Haloactinospora alba: one gene and its partners. The protein of the gene in region 4 interacts with the protein of the main gene of each other region in a pairwise test. Links are inferred from orthologs where the notes say so. Each region holds a gene or a part of one and is shown on either strand. Other genes may lie near its edges.

Evidence for each region.
Region 1: the proteins of dnaE (region 4) and FHX37_RS19040 interact in binary tests that used the Escherichia coli proteins (3 or more experiments, as listed by UniProt). The link is inferred for Haloactinospora alba from one-to-one orthologs.
Region 2: the proteins of dnaE (region 4) and FHX37_RS02085 interact in binary tests that used the Escherichia coli proteins (3 or more experiments, as listed by UniProt). The link is inferred for Haloactinospora alba from one-to-one orthologs.
Region 3: the proteins of dnaE (region 4) and rplL interact in binary tests that used the Escherichia coli proteins (3 or more experiments, as listed by UniProt). The link is inferred for Haloactinospora alba from one-to-one orthologs.

Annotation. Positions count from the first base shown.
Region 1 is NZ_VFQC01000002.1:302,800-307,481, forward strand. Bases 977-3,892 are described here. They hold FHX37_RS19040 (DNA polymerase III subunit gamma and tau), read right to left. Parts: upstream 3,584-3,892; coding sequence 1,370-3,583; downstream 977-1,369. Other genes in these bases: FHX37_RS19035 (NUDIX hydrolase), read left to right, coding at 977-1,010. Also shown: FHX37_RS19030 (methyltransferase domain-containing protein), read left to right, coding at 1-525; more of FHX37_RS19035, read left to right, coding at 609-976; FHX37_RS19055 (TIGR03668 family PPOX class F420-dependent oxidoreductase), read left to right, coding at 4,098-4,523. UniProt on the Escherichia coli protein: Part of the beta sliding clamp loading complex, which hydrolyzes ATP to load the beta clamp onto primed DNA to form the DNA replication pre-initiation complex.
Region 2 is NZ_VFQC01000001.1:445,053-449,738, reverse strand. What follows is about bases 980-3,899. They hold FHX37_RS02085 (pyridoxal phosphate-dependent aminotransferase), read right to left. Parts: upstream 3,068-3,899; coding sequence 1,892-3,067; downstream 980-1,891. Other genes in these bases: FHX37_RS02080 (BlaI/MecI/CopY family transcriptional regulator), read right to left, coding at 3,138-3,527; FHX37_RS02090 (class I SAM-dependent methyltransferase), read right to left, coding at 1,225-1,851; FHX37_RS02095 (M16 family metallopeptidase), read right to left, coding at 980-1,103. Outside these bases: more of FHX37_RS02095, read right to left, coding at 1-979; FHX37_RS02075 (multifunctional oxoglutarate decarboxylase/oxoglutarate dehydrogenase thiamine pyrophosphate-binding subunit/dihydrolipoyllysine-residue succinyltransferase subunit), read left to right, coding at 4,112-4,686. UniProt on the Escherichia coli protein: Shows aminotransferase activity with methionine and histidine as substrates, and to a lesser extent also with phenylalanine.
Region 3 is NZ_VFQC01000001.1:3,318,372-3,322,823, forward strand. Bases 1-2,686 are described here. They hold rplL (50S ribosomal protein L7/L12), read right to left. Parts: upstream 1,696-2,686; coding sequence 1,306-1,695; downstream 1-1,305. Other genes in these bases: rpoB (DNA-directed RNA polymerase subunit beta), read right to left, coding at 1-758; rplJ (50S ribosomal protein L10), read right to left, coding at 1,792-2,322. Outside these bases: FHX37_RS14925 (hypothetical protein), read right to left, coding at 2,781-3,554; rplA (50S ribosomal protein L1), read right to left, coding at 3,810-4,452. UniProt on the Escherichia coli protein: The binding site for several of the GTPase factors involved in protein synthesis (IF-2, EF-Tu, EF-G and RF3). Is thus essential for accurate translation.
Region 4 is NZ_VFQC01000001.1:2,792,974-2,798,896, forward strand. The notes cover bases 806-4,962. They hold dnaE (DNA polymerase III subunit alpha), read right to left. Parts: upstream 4,570-4,962; coding sequence 1,006-4,569; downstream 806-1,005. Other genes in these bases: FHX37_RS12535 (helix-turn-helix domain-containing protein), read right to left, coding at 806-951; FHX37_RS12545 (MerR family transcriptional regulator), read left to right, coding at 4,935-4,962. In the rest of the region: FHX37_RS12530 (tetratricopeptide repeat protein), read right to left, coding at 1-90; more of FHX37_RS12535, read right to left, coding at 235-805; more of FHX37_RS12545, read left to right, coding at 4,963-5,696. UniProt on the Escherichia coli protein: DNA polymerase III is a complex, multichain enzyme responsible for most of the replicative synthesis in bacteria. This DNA polymerase also exhibits 3' to 5' exonuclease activity. The alpha chain is the DNA polymerase catalytic subunit.

The DNA of each region.
Region 1 (4,682 bases), on a different replicon or contig from region 4:
GCCCCATGGTGCGTCCTGGAAGGCGCCGGGGTCCTCGCCCGGTTGTGCGTGTCCGCCGGCGGGGAAGCCAGCGGCCACTTCCACGGCGGGTTGGGGTTCATGTGCCTGCGGTCGCAGCGCCCGCCCACCCACCAGCCCCACGACGCCGGTCAACGACCGGAAACCACCCGGCTCACGGACACCGACCCGACCGCGCCGCTCACCGCGTTCGACAGCGCCTTCCCGCTGACGTTCATGGTGCCCTCCTGGCGGATGGGGCCGCGTGCCGCCAGCACCGGGACGGGAGTGTGGCTCTCCGCCACCGACAGCCCCTCGTGGGCGCGCCTCCTACCGCGCGACGGGCAGTGGGTGGTGGAACAGGGCGGGCCGCGCCGCCTCCACGACGAACTCGCCGCCGCCCACCAGCGGTGGCGAGACCTCGGCAGCCCTACCCCGGAACGCTACGGGCTCACCGTCACCCGCGAGGGCACGCACCGCGTGTGGCTCGACTCCCCCACCGGCCCGGCGTGGACACTGCCCGACTGACCGTCCGCGGCCCGCCCGCACCGCGTCCTGGTAGGCTCCGCTCGTCCGGCCACCGAACGTCGAGGAAGCGTGGGAACACGACGATGCCGACCGTGATCGACACAGTGGCGTGGGTGCATGTGGAGAACGGCCGCGTTCTCGGCACGCGGTCCCGGGAGAAGGACGTGTACTACATTCCCGGTGGGAAACGCGAGAACGGGGAAAGCGACCTCCAGACCCTGCTGCGCGAGGTCGGGGAGGAGCTCACCGTCTCCGTGCTCCCGGAGACCGCCGTCCACCTCGGCACCTACGAGGCCCAGGCACACGGCCACCCGGACGGTGTGACGGTGCGTATGAGCTGCTACACCGGCGACTACCGGGGAACCCTCACCCCCAGCAACGAGATCGCGGACGTCGTGTGGCTGACCCACGCCGACCGGAACAGCACTCCCCCTGTCGACCGTCTGGTTCTCGACGACCTCAGGGCGCGGGGCGAGCTGTCCTGAGGCCGGTCCGGGGAGACGTCCGCCCCTTCCCGAACCCGTATCCCGAAGCCGACCCGAGCCGCGAAGTCCCGCATGAACCGCATGTGGGCCGAGACCTCCTCCGGTGTCCACTGGTCCATCGGCACGTCGTTGACCGGTACCGGCGCGCCCCGGTAGTGCTTGAGCAGCAGGTACTTGGCCATCGTGTTCTCCTTGGTGAGGTACGGCCCATCGCGGCCGTGTTCACTCCGGGGACGGAGCCGCGCGCGGGTTCTCGACATCCCGCCGCGACTTTTCCCGACGGATTTCGACGACCCGCGCGCCGCGGGTCCGGGCCTCCGCCGCCCCCACCGCTCGGAACACCTTCGGAAGCGCGGAGCCTAGGACCCCGTGTGGTCGATCTCGTCGATGACCTTCCCGCCGAGTTCCGACTCGATCAGCCGGCTCCCCGAACCGGGCGGCACCGCCGGGGCGGAGCCGTTCCTCGGACCTGACGCGGGCGCCTCCGGAGCCGCCAGCTTCGGGGCCGGCGGTTTCGGGGCCGGCGGTTCCGCGTCCGGTTCCGGCTCCGGGCCCGGGTCGGGTTCCGGCGGCTCGGGCTCGGGAGGTTCCGGTTCGGAAAGGTCCGGTTCGGGTTCCGGTTCCGGTTCCGGCGGCGCAGGGGCAGCCGGTTCGGGCTCCGGCGGTGCCGGCTCGGCCGGCTGGGAGGCGGCAGCGGCGGCGGGCTGGCTGGGAGCGGGAGCCGCCGCGGGCTCCTCCCATCCCGCCGGCTCCCGGGAAGGAGGCTGGGAGTCCTGGCTCGGGGCCGGCGCCTGTTCCGCACCGCCGTTGCCGGAGCGCTGCGGCGTCGAGGAGGTGCGGTTCGCCGGGACCGGGCTCACGCGCAGACTCACACCGAGCACCTCGGTGATCGCCGCCTCCACCACCTTGTCGCTGCCGCTGTTGGAGAACCCCTTCGCGTCGTTGGGGCGCGTGAACCCCAACTGGAGCGTGCTCCCCTCAACGCCGAGGATCTGCACGTCATAGCCGTTGAGGATCATCCAGGTCGCCTTGCGGCGCTGCTTCACCGACTCCAGGATGCGCGGCCAGGCGTTCTGGACAGCGGCGCTGTCCCCACCACCACCGGATCCCCCACCGGAAGCATCACCGGAGGCAGGGGCGGCCCCCGCGGGAGCCGGGGGCCGAGCGGGCGCCTCGGGAGCCGACTGCCGGCCTCCGGCTCCGGGCGCGGACGGTTCCCGAGCCGGGGCGGACTCCGGTTGCGTCCGCCCCGCGTCAGCGGTTTCCGGACGCTGCGGCTGCGGGCTCTCCGGGGCCTCCTCCCCGGAAGCGGGACGCGCCTCCGGAGCGGGCGGCGCGGGGGGAGCGGCGGCGGGCGGCGCCGGAGCCGACGGTGCCGGAGCGGATGCTGCCGGGGCCGTTCCGCCGCCGGACTCCACCCGCTGCTCCAGGCGGTCCAGACGCGCCAGCACGGCGCCGCCACCGCTGCTGTCCACCCCCGGCAGCAGCACGCGCGCGCACAGCAGTTCCAGCAGCAACCGCGGGGAGGTGGCACCACGCATCTCGGTCAGACCGGTGTTGAGGATCTCCGCCGCCCGGGTGAGCTGAGCCGAGCCGATGCGGGACGCCTGCTCCTTCATCGGTTCCACCGCGTCCGGGGTGACGTTGATCAGCCCCTTGTCCAACGCGTCGGGCACCGCGGCGAGCACCACCAGGTCCCGCACCCGCTCCAGCAGGTCCGCCGTGAACCGGCGCGGGTCGGTCCCGCTCTCGATCACCCGGTCGACCAGGCCGAACGCGGCCGCTCCGTCCCCCGCGCCCAGCGCGTCCACCATCTCGCTCAGCAGCGTGGCGTCGGTGTAGCCCAACAGGGCCACCGCGCCCTCGCGGCTGATGCCGTTCTCGTCGGATCCCGCGAGCAGCTGGTCCAGGATGGACAGGGAGTCCCGCGCCGAGCCGGCACCCGCGCGTACCACCAGCGGCAGCGCGGCCGGGTCGAACGACACCCCCTCCTCGGTGAGGATCTCCTCCATCAGCCCGCGCAGCGTCGCCGGCGGGATGAGCCGGAACGGGTAGTGGTGCGTCCGGGACCGGATCGTCGTGACGACCTTGTCCGGCTCGGTGGTGGCGAACACGAACTTCAGGTGCGGCGGCGGCTCCTCCACGAGCTTCAGCAGCGCGTTGAAGCCCTCCCGGGTCACCATGTGCGCCTCGTCGACGACATAGATCTTGTAGCGGGAGTTCACCGGCGCGAAGAACGCGCGCTCCCGCAGGTCCCGGGCGTCGTCCACACCACCGTGCGAGGCGGCGTCGATCTCGATCACGTCGATACTGCCCGGACCGTCCGGGGCGAGCGCGGCGCAGGGCTCACACTCGCCGCACGGATCGGGTGTCGGACCGTGTTCGCAGTTGAGCGACCGGGCGAGAATCCGCGCACTGGACGTCTTCCCGCACCCGCGGGGGCCGCTGAACATGTAGGCGTGGTTGATCCGGCCGTTGCGCAGGGCCTGGCGCAGCGGTTCGGTGACGTGCTCCTGCCCCCGAACCTCGGCGAACGTTCCCGGCCGGTACTTACGATACAGCGCGATGTTCACGGCGCGCTCACTGCTCCCTTAGGCGTCACCCCACCCATTCAACCCGGTACCGGGGACAGTTCGCACCTGTGCACACCGGCGGGGAGGTAGAGGGATGGATCTCCGGGGAAAAGCAAAGGACCCCCCGCGCACCCGCCAGAGCTCATTTATCCTTGCTGCCTTCCGGCCCTGGGGAGGTTCATAAGATGACGCCGCACGAGGGGTCTGCCCCTACTGTATCGGACGCACAGACCGTGGGATACACAGCGACGCGGAAAACCCCGACCGTGCCCGTCCTCACTCTCCGCCCGGTTCGAACCACTGGGCCAGAACGTGTATCGTGGTCCGCGGAGGATTCGCCTAGCGGCCTAGGGCGCGCGATTGGAAATCGCGTTGGGGGCAACCCCTCACGAGTTCGAATCTCGTATCCTCCGCCGCCTCATGCAGGCAAGACGAGGGCCCGGACCGGGTGCGCGGTCCGGGCCCTCGTTGTGTCGCGACCCGCCAGCGTCCGCGCGCGTGACAAGGTTCGGTTATGCGCTGGAGCGTGGAGTACTGCCGCGAACGGTTCGCCCGCAGCCGTGTCGCCCGCCTCGCGACGGCCGACGCGCACGGCCAACCGCACCTCGTACCGGTGACGTTCGCCGTGCTGGGCCAGGAGCGGGACACGGTCGCGACCGCCGTCGACCACAAGCCGAAACGGACCCGGAACCTGAAACGCCTGGCGAACATCACCGCCAATCCCAGGGTGAGCCTCCTCGCCGACGAGTACTCCGAGGACTGGCACCAGCTCTGGTGGGTGCGCGCCGACGGCACGGCGCGCATCGTCACCCACGGCGAGGAGTGGCACGCCGCGGTGCGCGAACTGCGGGAACGCTACCGCCACTACCGGGACACGCCCCCGCAGGGGCCGGTCGTCCTGATCGAGGTGCGGCACTGGTCGGGCTGGTCGTTCCGCTAGGGCCGGCGGGCCGCGGACCAGGAGGCGGCACGCGTAGGGCCGATCGCTGGGACGAGCGCAGCGTACGCGCACTGTCCCGGCCACGGAGACCGAACCTCCAGCAACCCGAGACATTCGGCAGCCACGGTCCCGGTCCGAGGTGCTCGGCCGCGCCGGGGC
Region 2 (4,686 bases), 2.3 Mb from region 4 along the record:
AGGGACTGCAGGTGGTCCCGTTCCAGCACGGCGCGGGCGCGCTCCAGCTCCTCCTCGGTGACGCCCTCGACCATGCCGGCGACCTCCTCCAGAATGGCGGTCTCCAGCTCGTCGCCGCTGACGCCCTCGCGGGCGATCATGTTGATCAGCAGGAGGCTGGGCGTGTAGCGGAACGGGAGCACGTCGCCGGCGGCGCCGCCGTCGTCCGTGGCGAGGCCGCGCTCCACCACGAGGCGGCGGTAGAGGCGGCTTCCCTGGCCCTGGCCCAGCACCGCGGCCGCCAGGTTCGCGATGTCGAACCCGCGCTCGCCGTAGGGCGGGATGCGGTAGCCGAGGAACACGGCCGGGGCGGGGACGTTCTCGGTCACGCTGTCGCGGACCGGCCCGCCGATGGGCCCGGAGAGGGAGGCGTCGGGGGCCTGTGCGGGCTCCCGGCGCGCGGGGACGGAACCGAAGTACCGCTCCACCCGGTTGCGCACGTCGTCCGAGTCGAGGTTGCTGACGACGGTGAGGACGAGGTTGTCCGGCCCGTAGTGCCGCTCGTGGAACGACAGGACGTAGTCGAGGTCGGCGGCGTCGAGGTCGGCCATGGAGCCGATGGTGGGATGGTGGTACGGGTGGCCCTCGGGGTAGCCCAGCCGCAGGATGCGTTCCAGGGCGGTGCCGTAGGGGACGTTGTCGTACCGTTGCCGGCGCTCGTTCTTGACGACGTCGCGCTGGTTGTCCAGGACCTCCTGGGTGACGCCCTGGCGCAGGGTCGCCAGCCGGTCGGCCTCCAGCCACAGGGCGAGGTCGAGGGCGTGTTCGGGCACGGTCTCGAAGTAGTTGGTGCGGTCGGTGGAGGTGGAGGCGTTGATGTCCCCACCGAGCCGTTCGACCGCGTCGAAGTGCTCGCCCTTGGCGACGTTCCCGCTGCCCTGGAACATCAGGTGCTCGAACAGGTGGGCGAACCCGGTCCTGCCCGGCACCTCGTAACGGGAACCGACCCCGTACCAGAGGTTGACCGCCGCCACCTGGCCGGTGTCCGCCGGTGCCGTCACCAGGCGGAGCCCGTTGTCCAGGGTGAACTGGCGCACGTTCCCGCTGGCCGTTTTCGTTGTCACCACTTCATGCACCCCTCATGTTCGGCCGTCGTACGGTTGCCGTTCCCGGTGTCTGAGCCTATGTGGTCGGAGGCGCTCACGTGTACGGTTACCGCAATCGGTACCGGGCCGCGCTCGGCCGTCACGGCAGGCGTCGCAGGACGCGCATCGAGCCGACGGCGCGGGTCTCGGTGAACGCTCCCGAGTCCAGTGCCCGCCGGTAGATGGTGTAGGGCGGGCGCCCGCCGTCGGCGGGGTCGGGGAACACGTCGTGGATGGCCAGGGCACCGCCGGGTGCGACGTGGGGGCTCCAGCCGTCGTAGTCGGCCCGGGCGGCCTCGTCGGTGTGGCCGCCGTCGATGAACACCATGCCCAGCGGGGTGTTCCACAGCCGGGCGACGTCGGCGGATCGGCCGATCACGGCCACCACGTGCTCCTCCAGGTCCGCCGCCGCGATGGTGGCGCGGAACTCGCCCAGCGTGTCGAGCCTGCCCGTCTCCGGGTCGGCCATGGCGGGGTCGTGGTACTCCCAGCCGCGCTGGTGCTCCTCGGAACCGCGGTGGTGGTCCACGGTGACGACGGTGCCGCCGGTGCGGCGGGCGGCCGCCCCCAGGTAAACGGTGGACTTCCCGCAGTAGCTGCCGATCTCCAGTACCGGGCCGAGCGCCGCGTGGTCCCGCGCGGTCTCGTGGAGGACGCGCCCCTCCTCGGGAGGCATGAACCCTTTCGCGGCCTCGGCGATGCGTTCCAGGTCGGCTGGCATGGTCATTGGGGTTTTTCCTTCCCGGTCCGGTCCGTTGCCGGGTCCGTCAGCCGGTGTGGTTGGCGAGCCGTTCCACGGCGGCGTCCAGGACCTCGTCGCGTTTGCAGAACGCGAAACGGACCAGGTGGCGCCCCTCGTCGGGGTTGTCGTAGAGGACCTGCGCGGGGACGGCGGCGACGCCGGCGCTGCGGGGGAGCTCGCGGGCGAACTCGATGCCGTCCGTGTAGCCCAGCGGACGGATGTCGGCCATGAGGAAGTAGGTCCCGTGCGGGCGCAGCACCGTGAAACCGGCGGCGCGCAGCCCCTCGGACAGCCGGTCGCGTTTGCTCTCCAGCGCCTCGCGCTGCTGTCGCACCCACCCGGTCTCCTCCCGCAGCGCGTCGGCGACCGCGAGCTGCAGGGCGCCGTTCGCGGTGAACGTGAGGAACTGGTTGACGGTCTGCATCGCGCGGATGAGGGGACGCGGCCCGGTGGCCCACCCGGTCTTCCACGCGGTGACGGAGAACGTCTTCCCGGCGGAGGAGAGGGAGAGGGTGCGCTCGCGCATGCCGGGGAGACTGGCCAGCGGGGTGTGGGCCACGCCGTCGAAGGTGAGGTGTTCGTAGACCTCGTCGGTGAGGGCGATGAGGTCGTTGCGGCGGCACACGTCGGCGATGGTCTCGAGCTCCGCCGGGGTGAGCACGGTGCCGGTGGGGTTGTGCGGGGTGTTGACGATGACCATCCGGGTCCGGGGGCCGACGGCGGCCCGCAGCTCATCCGGGTCGAACGTGAACCGGTTCCCGTCGGCGGGGTCGGGGCGCAGCGCGACGGGGCGCCGGGTGGCGCCCGCCAGTGCGATGGCACCGGCGTAGGAGTCGTACATGGGTTCGAGCAGCACGACCTCGTCGCCGGGTTCCACCAGCCCGAGCACCGCCGAGGCGATCCCGGCGGTGGCGCCCACGGTGACGTAGACCTCCCCGTCGGGGTCGTAGGAGAGCCCGTGCAGGCGCTGCCGTTCCTCGGCCACGGCGCCGCGGAGCTCGCTCCGCCCCGGGCCGGGCGGGTACTGGTTGACGCCCTCCTGGATCCGCCGGGTGGCGCCGTCCAGCAGGGAACGCGGACCGTCGGTGTCCGGGAAGCCCTGCCCGAGGTTGATGGCGCCGTGGTCGGCGGCCAGCTGGCTCATCTCGGCGAAGATCGTCTCGCCGAACCTGCGCATCCTGGTGACAAGCGGTTCCTCCACGGCAGGCAGCATAGGCTGTCGCCGTGTCGCTGTCGCGTGGCGGGTCCGGTCACGCGCGGCGGTGCCGCCGTCAGCGGGACGCTTCGGGGGGATTGCGCGTGCGCCGCGCCCGGACCTCGTGCAGGACCCGGTTGAGTTGGACCACGTCCTCGTCGCTGATGTTCTCCACGAACCGCAGCATGGTCGTTCCCGGGTCGCCGCAGGAGTGGAAGATCTCGTTCATGAGCCGGGCGTTGTGTTCCTCGCGGGACTCACAGGGCCAGTACAGCCAGGCCCGGCCGGCTTTCTCCCGGTTCAGCACCCCTTTGTGGTGCAGGATGTTGGTCACCGTCATGACGGTCGTGTAGGCGACGTTGCGTCCGTAGACCATGGTGTCGCGCACCTCGCGCACGGTGAGAGGGCTGTCCGCCCTCCAGAGCGCGTCCATGATCGCGGATTCGAGCTCACCGAACTCTTTCACCCTCCCCACCTCCGTTCGGACATATTAGGAGGGGGTGCCAGGATGTGGCTGGAAAATGCGCACACCCGCGCAGATCCGTGCCTGGTGGCGGTTCTGGCCGTGCGTTTCACGGGTGCGCGGGGGGCGGATTCCGTCCGTTCGGTCGGCGCACGACGCCGTTTCCGTGGCGGGGGCGGAGCGGCCGGGTTCGGTCCCGTCCGGCGGGCCCCCGCTTCCGCTGGGCGGGACCGACCGTCCTACCCGGCCGCTTGTGGACTGGGACGCCGCGAGGACACGCGCGGTTCCCGTTCCCGTTGCGCCACCGTCGCGAAACGGTCACATCCGGGAGGGAATCGCCGCAGGTCACAGGGGATTTTTTCCGGACATGGCCTTCGTCGTGTGAATGACTGTTAGGTATCTCCCAGTCGGATCGCGGCACGGACTCCCCATAGACGCCCCCGGACAAGTAGCCTGTGCATTGAGAGCGCTGGCCGGGGTGCGTCCGGACGGCCGCAGAGAGCCGTCGCAGCCGGAGCCGCCCCGCGCAGCGACCATCTCGTCAATATCCATTCACAAGCGAGCTGCGGAAGAGGGCGATCTCCGCCGTGTCGTCTGAGGCGTCTCACCCCTTGACAGATTTCGGCCCTAATGAGTGGTTGGTCGAGGAGCTTTACCAAAAGTATCTGAACGACCCGAACTCGGTTGATAAGGCATGGTGGAATTTCTTCGCCGACTACAAGTCCGGCACGACCACCCAGCCCAACGGCGCGACCGGGAAGTCCCCGGCTAGCTCCGCACCCGCGTCCACAGCCACGTCACAAGGCGAGTCGAAACCGAGCCAGCAGTCCGAGAGCCAGAAACAGCCGGCGTCCGGCTCGGACGGCTCCACCTCCTCCGCTGAGGAGGAGACCGAGGAGGCTCTGAAGGTCCACGAGGAGCGGCTGCGCGGCGCGCCCGCCCGGACCGCCTCCAACATGGAGGCCAGCCTGTCACTGCCGACCGCGACGAGTGTCCGCGCGGTCCCGGTGAAGCTGCTCTTCGACAACCGCATCGTCATCAACAACCACCTGAAGCGCGGCCGGGGCGGGAAGGTCTCCTTCACCCACCTCATCGGCTACGCCATGGTGAAGGCGCTGCAGTCGATGCCGGAGATGAACTACTCCTACGTGGAGGTCGACGG
Region 3 (4,452 bases), 520 kb from region 4 along the record:
GTGCCCGCGGTGGGGTCCTTCTCCAGGGTGTTGCGGATGGACTCGTACTGGCCGAAGCGCTCCAGGATCTGGTCCGTGGTCCACCCCAGCGCCTTCAGCAGTACGGTGACACCCTGCTTGCGTTTGCGGTCGATACGGACACCGACGAAATCGCGTTTGTCGATCTCGAACTCGAGCCAGGCACCGCGGGACGGGATGACCTTGCAGCCGTAGAGGTCCTTGTCCGAGCTCTTGTCGACCTGACGGTCGAAGTAGACACCCGGGGAACGGACCAGCTGCGAGACGACGACACGCTCGGTGCCGTTGATGATGAAGGTGCCCTTCGAGGTCATGAGCGGGAAGTCGCCCATGAACACGGTCTGGCTCTTGATCTCGCCAGTGTCGTTGTTGATGAACTCCGCTGTGACAAACATCGGCGCGGAGTACGTCATGTCCTTGTCCCGGCACTCCACTTCGGAGTACTTGGGAGGCTCGAACCGATGGTCGCGGAACGAGAGCGACATCGTGCCCGAGAAGTCCTCGATGGGACTGATCTCCTCGAAGATCTCTTCGAGGCCGGACTGCTCCGGGACGTCCTTGCGACCCGCGTTGCGAGATGTCTCTACCCGGGCTCCCCACTTCTCGTTGCCCAGCAGCCAGTCGAACGACTCGGTCTGCAGGGCGAGGAGGTCGGGAACCTCGAGTGGTTCGGGAATGCGAGCGAAAGAAACGCGGTTCGGACCAAGGGCGTTAGCGGAGGCGTTGCGCGAGGCTGCCAACAGGGGTCCTTCCGAAGGCTTGTGGCGGTTAATGCGCGCGCACGCCGGACGATCCCGTGAATCTATAAAAGAGACCTACCGGCAACGTGGAATTTCAACTGGAGTACTGGGGCACGTGCGGTGACCACCAGCCTCTGCGAGCTAGGCACAACGCACGGCAACCGGTACAAGGATCGTCAAAGGGCAGCGCAAAAGGGCAGTGTAGCCGAATACTACACCGCTGTCCAACACGCATTCCCACAGCCCGTCACAACACCCTGCAGCATCGCCCCCACACGCGAATCCGTCAAGCCCAGGTCCCATCGATCGCGCCCCCGGGCAACCGTGAGAGGAAACACAGCACACCGGGAGTGTGAGGCCCTGTTACCCCGGGAAGAACAACCCATTCCGCTCCGATGCCAGTCGACTCCCAGCCGGGCCGGGTGTGTGACGAACGCCCTACGCACCGCCGTTCGGGCACCGCCCTCACGCGCGGGCGCGTCCACGTGAAACACGACCGGGCGGCCGCTCCGCGGGGCGGCCGCCCGGTAGAGAACCCCCGACGGAGCTACTTGAGCTCGACGGTGGCGCCAGCGCCCTCGAGCGTGGTCTTCGCCTTCTCGGCGTTCTCCTTGGAGGCGCCCTCGAGCAGCGGCTTCGGAGCGTTGTCCACCAGCTCCTTGGCCTCCTTCAGGCCGAGGTCCGCGATGCCCCGGACCTCCTTGATGACCTGGATCTTCTTGTCGCCGGCGGAGGAGAGGATGACGTCGAACTCGTCCTTCTCCTCCTCTTCCTCGGCGGCACCGCCGCCAGCGGCGGGCGCGGCGGCCATCACCGGCGCCGGGGCGGAGGCCTCGACGTCGAACTTCTCCTCGAACAGCTTCACGAACTCGGACAGCTCAAGGAGGGTCATCTCCTCGAACGCGCTGAGCAGCTCTTCGTTGCTGAGCTTCGCCATGGTTGCGGTCTCTCCTTCTGTCACAGCACGCGCGTGCGGCCACGCCGTGCCGAGCGGGATACCGGCGCAGGCGCGCCGGCGAGGGTCGTCGGTGTCTTAGGCGGCTTCCGCCTCCGACCGCTTGTCCTGCAGCGCCTGAGCGAGACGTGCGGTCTTGGTCGGTAGCGCCTGGAACAGCCGGGCGGTCTCGCCTTGTTTGGCCTTGAACGCGCCGGCCAGCTTCCCCAGTAGAACTTCGCGGGACTCGAGATCGGCCATCTTGGTGACGTCCTCGGGCGACATCGCCTTACCGTCGATGACACCGCCCTTGATCACCAGCCGCGGGTTTGCCTTCGAGAAGTCACGCAGGCCCTTGGCGGCCTCGACAACGTCCCCACGGACGAAGGCGATGGCGCAGGGGCCTTCGAAGAGGTCAAGGACTTGCTCACCAAGACCGGCCTCTTTGACGGCGATCCTGCTCAGCGTGTTCTTGACGATACGAAAACGCGCGGTCTGGCCGAGGCTGCGACGCAGTTCAGCCAACTGCGACACAGAGAGCCCCCGGTATTCGGTCAGCACGGCGCCCTGCGAGCCCAGGAATTCGTCCTTGAGCTCCGCGACGGCGGCTGCCTTATCCGGCCTCGCCATGGGACTCCTTCCAACAGTGAACGCCGGCGGATCCCAAGGGGCCACGCGAACGAGCCCGGCAGGCAGAAAAAAAGCCCCGGCGCAGGCGCGCGGGGCGGGCGCGACCCGTTGGGAGCGGGGTCAGCGCACATCACATCGCACCTACGCAGGCCGCCCATTCGCATGGGACCTTGGGTCACCCGTCGGGTGACGACCGGCGGTCTTCGGTAGTAACCATCCTACCCGGGGCAACGGGGTGCTCGAGACGCCGCGGGCGCTCGGCCACCCCGTCGGCACCGGTGCGGGGTCCGGACCCCTGGGTCCTGTTTTCGGACGCTGTTCGTCGCGAGCGGCGTCTCCGGTGCCGCCCGGCAAGGCCGGTCAGGGAGGCGGAGCGGATCCTCCGCCGACCGACGGGAACGCCGCCGGGCGGTGTCCTGGGGCGGCGCGCAGCAGGACAAGCGTCCGAAAAACAGGACCTAGTAGCTCGGAGTCTCCAGGCCCCCCATCATGTCCTCCATCGAGCCGATCTCGTCCTCGCTGGGGTAGTCGATCTCGACGCCCTGGTTGAACTCGTCGAACGTCATGCTCGTGTCGAAGCTCGAGCCGTCCGTGCTGTTCACCTTGCGGGGGAAGCCGTCGTCATCGATCCACACCTCGAAGTCGATGCTGTCGATGTTGTTCTCCTCGTAGTACTGCTTGCTGGCGTCCTTGAGGTCCCCCTCCTCGAGCTCGGCGAGGGCCTCCTCGACGGTGTAGCTGCCGGAGTACTTCGTGGTCTCCGTCCCCTCGACGGTCTCGGAGCCCTCCTCGGTGACGTCCTCGGCCGCGAGCATCATCTCCACCTCGGCGGCCGGGTTCTGCGCCTCCAGGTCCATCTCCGAGCCCAGTCCGTCGCTCTCTCCGACACGCAGCCACTCCGGACCGGAGGAGGGGGCCATCTCCCCCATACCCGAGCCGGCCTCCATGAGCATCTCGTCGCCGCGCATCAGCATGGTCGACTCGGTCCCCTGGTACTCCGTCAGCATCTTGATCGTCGGCTCGGGCTCGGCGGTGTACTCCATCTCCATGTCCCCGACGCCGCCCTCGGAGAACGACATGGTGGCGGTGTAGCTGTCGACCTCCGCCGTCTGCTCGGCCATGTTGCTCACGATCTCGACCGGAGTCTGTCCCAGGCCCGGGACGAGCCCGCAGCCGGAAGCGAACACGGCGATTCCGGCACCCGCAGCGATACCGGTGGTCCTTCTCAACATAGGTAAACAACTCCCCACTTCGTCGCCAGCCGCACCCGGCCGGAACGGGTTATCCGGGGCATACGACGCAGGGTCCGGCGCCGCGGTTCCCGCCGCCGGACGTCCGAACCGGAGAACGGGCGTGTGCCCCGAGCGCGGGGACCAGCCGCGCCCGGACTGTCCGCCCCCGGAGAGCGCGCACGGCAGCACCGCGCATGACAGCGCCCCGGCCCGGAGGGAACCGGACCGGGGCGCGCTGCCGCGTACCCGTCGCCGTCAGGCAGCGGCGACGCTGGGACGCGTGATGCTCGGGTCGACCGGGATACCCGGGCCCATGGTGGTGGTCATCGAGGCCCGCTTGAGGTAACGGCCCTTCGAGGCGGAGGGCTTGATCCGCAGCACCTCGTCCAGGGCGGCGCCGTAGTTCTCGACCAGCATCTGGTCGTCGAACGACAGCTTCCCGATGACGAAGTGCAGGTTCGAGTTCCGGTCCACACGGAACTCGATCTTTCCGCCCTTGATGTCGTTCACGGCCTTGGTGACGTCCGCGGTGACGGTCCCGGTCTTCGGGTTCGGCATCATGCCGCGCGGGCCCAGGATCCGGCCGAGGCGCCCGACCTTGCCCATGAGGTCCGGAGTGGCGACAACCGCGTCGAAGTCCAGGAACCCGGCCTGGACCTGCTCGACGAGCTCGTCGTCGCCGACGTAGTCAGCGCCGGCGGCACGCGCCTGCTCGGCACGGTCCCCGGTGGCGAAGACCAGGACCCGGGCGGTCTTGCCGGTGCCGTGCGGGAGGTTGACGGTGCCGCGCACCATCTGGTCGGCCTTGCGCGGGTCGACGCCCAGACGCAGGGCGACCTCGATGGTCGCGTCGAACTTGGCGGGGCTGGTGCGCTTGGCCAGCTGTACCGCTTCCGCC
Region 4 (5,923 bases):
CTGCACGGCGGTCTCCGCGTTCCCGTGCAGGTCGTTGCGTGCCGCGCCGTCGGAGCCGCCTCCGGCCGCGCGACCGTCTCCACGATCCATCCGTCCTCCTGCGGGGGTGACAGGAAAGCACCGACCAGTAACACGGTACGGGACCAGCGCACCACGCCGCAGCTTCCAGCGCCCTGTTGGGGACGGAGCCGCACGTGGCGGGGGCCGCCCGGGGCCGCCCGCCACCGTGCCGTCCTACGCCGAGGTGTCCTGGGACTCCACGGCGTGGCCGAAGTTGCCCGCGCCCACGGTCCGCTCCAGGGTGCGCAGGACGTGATCGGTGTCGTCGTCGGGACCCGGCACGTAGTACGGGCGTCCGTGCCACCCGAACGTGAGCGTGGCGGGCCCGTTCCACTCGCCGAGGTGCCCCGCCGCCGCGTCGAAGTCCTTGTCCGGCTCGAACCCGAGCTCGCGGGCGTAGGCGACGGACCCGAACACCAGCTCCTGGGCCAGCTCGACGGGGGCCTGTACCGGTTCGTCGCCGTAGGGGGCGTACATCCGCCGGACATAGGGCGGGATCTCGGCGATGTCCACCACGTCCGGCCCGTAGGCGTGTTTCACCCCCAGGCAGTACGGGTCCACCAGGTAGGTGCACACCGCGACGTTGCCCCACCGGCGTTCCCGGGTGACGATCACGGTCACCAGCTCGTCCGTGCCGGGGTCCCCCTCGGCCACCAGGGAGCTGTCCGGCCACTCCGGGTCACCGGTGACTCCCAGGCCGAGGCTCCAGCCCGGGCTGATCCAGCACCCGGCGACCGGGTTCTCCGTCGGCCGGGGTTGCTCCTCCGCGATCGCGCGCACCACGGGCGCCACCCGGGAGGGTGACACGCCGAGGGTCCGCGCGATCGCTTTCGGGGAGCGGCCCTGTTCGCGCAGCTCCCGGACGCGCTGCGTCAGCTCATCGTTGTCCATGCCCAGGAGCATACGGGCAACAGCGGGCGCTGGTGGACCGCAACCCGGTCGCGCTCAGTAGCTGACCGAGTCGGGGCCGAGCAGGGACTTCACCTCCCCGGCGAAGTCCGTTCCCACCTGCACGGGATAGTTGGGAACCTCGAACACGGTCGATTTCACCGGGTTGTCCACCCGGATCGTCAGCGGGGTCTCGCCCCGGTGGTTGGCCAGGGTCTGTTTCAGTTCGGCCACCAGCTCCGGGGTGAGGCGCTGTTCCTGGACGGTCAGCAGCATGGGGGGCGGGCCGTCGGTGAGGTGGCTGATGTCCAGGATCGTCATCTCGTTGGCCTGCAGCGAGTACTCACCCTCCCGCTCCTTCACCCGGCCTTTCACGGACACCGCCATGTCGGTGGCCAGGGACTCGGAGTAGAGCGTGTAGACGTCGGCGAAGAACAGCACGTCGATGGAGCCCCCCATGTCCTCGACGACGACCTTCGCCCACGGGTTACCGCTGTTCTTGCTCACCTTGCGCTCGACCGAGGACATCAGCCCGGCGATCTGCACCTCGCTGCGGTCCCGGTGCTCCCCGTTGGCGACGTCCAGGATCGTGGTGTCGCTGTTGCGCGTCAGGATCCGCTCGGCGCCGGAGAGCGGATGGCTGGAGACGTACAGTCCCAGCATCTCGCGCTCGAACGCCAGCTTGGTCTTGCGGTCCCACTCCCGCTCGTGCCAGGTGATGTCCAGACCGACGGGTCCGTCCCCGTCCCCCCCGGCGGCGCCGAACAGGTCGAACTGGCCGTGGGCCTCCTGCTTCTTGGAACTGAGCACGGCGTCGACCGCGGCCTCGTGGTGGTCGAACAGGTCCATACGGGCACCACCCAGCGAGTCGAACGCCCCCGCCTTGACCAGCGACTCGATGACCTTCTTGTTGCAGGCGGTGAGCTCGATCTTGTTGAGGAAGTCGGTGAAGCTGGTGAACTTGCCCTTCTCCTGGCGGGTTCTGAGGATCGACTCCACCACCTGGGCGCCGACGTTGCGCACCGCTTCCATCCCGAACCGGATGTCGGAACCCACCGGAGTGAACCGCAGACCGGACTCGTTGACGTCCGGAGGCAGCACGTTGATGCCCATCTTGCGGCACTCGGCCAGGTAGATCGCGGACTTGTCCTTGTCGCCGCTCACCGACGTCAGCAACGCGGCCATGTAGGACGCCGGGTGGTTGGCCTTCAGGTAGGCGGTCCAGTAGGACACGATGCCGTACCCGGCGGCGTGCGACTTGTTGAACGCGTACCCGGAGAAGGGAAGCATGACGTCCCACAGCGCCTGGATCGCCTCCTCGGAGAAGCCCTTCTCCTGCATACCGGAGAAGAACTTGCTCTCCTCCTTCTCCAGCGCCTCCTTCTTCTTCTTGCCCATAGCCCGGCGCATCAGGTCGGCGCCGCCCAGGGTGTAGCCGGCGAGCTGCTGGGCGATCGCCATGATCTGCTCCTGGTACACCAGCAGCTGGTAGGTCTCCCCCAGGATCGGTTCCAGAGCCTCTTCCAGCTCCGGGTGGATGGGCGTGTTCTCCTGGCGGTCGTTGGAGCGGTCGGCGTAGTCGTTGTGGGCGTTGGCCGCCATCGGGCCCGGCCGGTACAGGGACAGCACCGCGACGATGTCCTTGAACTCCTTGGGCCGCATGCGCTTCAGGAGTTGGCGCATCGCTCCCCCGTCGAGCTGGAACACGCCCAGCGTCTCGCCCCGGGAGAGCAGCTCGTAGGTGTTCGCGTCGTCCAGTGCCAGCGAACCCAGCTCGATCTCGATGCCCTCGTTGGCGGTGATGTTGTTCACCGCGTCGTCCATGACCGTGAGGTTGCGCAGACCGAGGAAGTCCATCTTCAGCAGGCCCATCTCCTCGCACTGCGGGAACGGGAACCCGGTGATGATGGCGCCGTCGGTGTCCCGCTTGTGCACCGGGATCACGTCGAGGAGGGGCTCGGCGGACAGGATCACCCCCGCCGCGTGCACCCCGGTTCCGCGGGTGAGGCCCTCCAGACCGCGGGCGGTGTCCATCACCGTGCGCACCTGGGGGTCCTTCTCGATCAGCGACCGCAGCTCGCTGGCCTCGCTGTAGCGCTCGTTGTTCTCGTCGTAGATCGCCGCGAGGTCGATCTCCTTGCCCTGGGCCGCCGGCGGGAACGCCTTGGTGATCTGCTCTCCCATGGAGAACGGCAGGCCGTGGATGCGGGTGGAGTCCTTGACCGCGGCCTTGGCCTTGATGAGACCGAAGGTGAGGATCTGGGCGACCTGGCCCTCACCGTAGCGGTCCGTGACGTAACGGATCATGTCACCGCGTTTGCGCTCGTCGAAGTCCAGGTCGATGTCGGGCATCGTGACGCGTTCCGGGTTGAGGAACCGCTCGAAGATCAACCCGTGTTTCAGCGGGTCGATGTCGGTGATGCCCAGCACGTAGGACACGAGCGAACCCGCCGCCGACCCGCGCCCGGGGCCCAGCGCGATCCTGTTGTCGCGGGCGTACTGGCAGATGTCGGCCACCACCAGGAAGTAGGCGGGCCAGCCCATCCCGTTGATGATCCCCAGCTCGTGCTCGACGCGCTCGCGCACGTCGTCGCCGGCGCCCTCGGGGTAGCGGTTCGGCAGTTTGTTCTCGACCTCCCGGCGCAGCCAGGTGGCCTGGCTCTCCCCCTCGGGGACCGAGTAGCGCGGCATGAGGTCGCGGTGGGAGAACACCTCGTCGTAGGCGCCGTCCTCCACCATCTCGGCGATGGCCAGCGTGTTCCTGCACCCCTGCTGCCACTCGTCGAAACTGTTGATCGAGCGCATCTCCTCGGCGCTCTTGATGTAGTAGCCCGAGCCGTTGAACTTGAACCGGTTGGGGTCGTCCAGGTTCTTGCCGACGCCGACCGCCAGCAGCGCGTCGTGGGTGTTGGCCTGGTCCTCGGTGACGTAGTGCGAGTCGTTCGTCACCACCGGCGGCAGGTCCAGTTCCTTGCCGACCTTCAGCAGACCGTCCCGGACCTGGCGCTCGATGTCGACCCCGTGGTCCATCAGCTCCAGCCACACCGCGTCCTTGCCGAAGATGTCACGCAGCTGGGAGGCGTACTCCAGGGCCTCGCGTTCCTGTCCCAACCGCAACCGGGTCTGCACCCCGCCGGAGGGGCAGCCGGTGGAGACCATGACGCCCTCGCTGTGTTGCGACATGAGCTCCAGGTCCATCCGGGGTTTCATGTAGTAGCCCTCGAGGGAGGCGAGGCTGCTCATCCGGAACAGGTTCCGCAGTCCGACGGCGTTGCGCGCCCACATGGTCAGGTGGAGGTAGCGGCCGCCGCCGGAGATGTCCTTGCCCGCCTCGGCGGCGCTCCCGTCCTCGTCGTTGGTGCGGATGCCCCACTTCACCGGCTTCTTGTGGAACCGGGACTCCGGGGCCACGTAGGCCTCGATGCCGATGATCGGTTTCACCCCGGCGGACTTGGCCTGTTCCCAGAACTCGTAGGCTCCGAACATGTTGCCGTGGTCCGTCATCGCCACCGCCGGCATACCCTGGTTCACCGCTTCGGCGAACAGCGGCTTCAACTTGGCGGCGCCGTCCAGCATCGAGAACTCGGTGTGCACATGCAGGTGAACGAAGGGATCGGACACAGTTCGGCTCGCATTCCATGTCTGTGCGGTTCGGTGGCCATTACTCTAACGCCGCACTACCCTTACGCGGTCCCCAACATCGCACTGTCCACAGGAACTCGTGTCCGCCCCCGCACAGGGGCGGTTCCGCCCCTGTGCGACACGCCTGACAGGGACTCCCCACCGTGGAGAGCGGCGTGTTCGGTGTGTTCCATCACCACCGTCTCTTCCGCGAAGAGGCGGCACGGCGATCACCGGGCCATCCGTCGGTACTCCATCGCAGCATCCGGCACGTAACACTTGAACCTGACGCCGCGTCAGCCCGCAGTATCGGTTCCACCGGGGCGACACGCCTCGGACGGAGCAACGGTGACGGGAAAACGGCCATGGCACAGGAGCAGTCCGCCCGGTTCCGGAAGATCGGGCGGTTAGCAGCCGAGACGGGTGTGACCGTGCGGACGCTGCACCACTACGACCATCTGGGGTTGGTCTGCCCGTCCGAGCGGACGACGGCCGGGCACCGCCTGTACGACACCGGTGACGTCCAACGGCTCTACCAGGTCCTGGCCCTGCGCCAGCTCGGGTTGCCACTGGAGTCCATCAGCGCCGTGCTGGAGGGAAAGCTCCCGCTCGGCGAGCTGCTTGAGCGCCACCGCGGCCACCTGGACCGGCAGCTGGCGGTGATCCGCAACCTGCGGGCCCAGTTGGACACGATGATCACACAGGTCAACGCCCCCGGCGGAGCCACCGTCACCGACTTCACGGAACTCATCCAGAAGGTGGTAACTGTGGACGAGACGATCAGGAGCTATTTCAGCGAGACCCAACTCGCCGAGCTGGCCCAACGCCGCGAGCGTGCCGGGGAGGAGGCCGTCGCCGAGGTCGAGGCCCGCTGGCCCCGGCTCCTCGCCCGGGTACAGGAGGCGATCGACGCGGGGACGGATCCCTCCGCCCCCGAGGCCCGGGAGATGGCCCGCGAGTGGCAGGAGCTACTGCACCGGTTCCACGGCGGCGACGACAACCTGCGGGACTCGCTGTACCGGATGCAGTCCGACAACGCCGAGGAGATCCGGCAACAGTACGGCGGCCCCACCCGGGCCCAGATGGACTTCATCGCGCGTGCCGGTGAGGCGGGGACGGGCGAGTAGGGGGTCGCCACCGTTCCGACACCACGGTCCTACGGACCACGCCGCTGACCGGGACGCGGGTCGGCGGCGGTGTTGGCCGAACCTCGCGTCGGACGGACGCGTCACACCGCCGACACCATCACCCCTGTTCCGGGGACGTGTTCGTCGGTTCCCCGGAACAGGGATTGGTACCAGTACAGCCTCCGCCCAGTGCCACTCGCGACGAACACCGCCCGCCGACCAGGGCC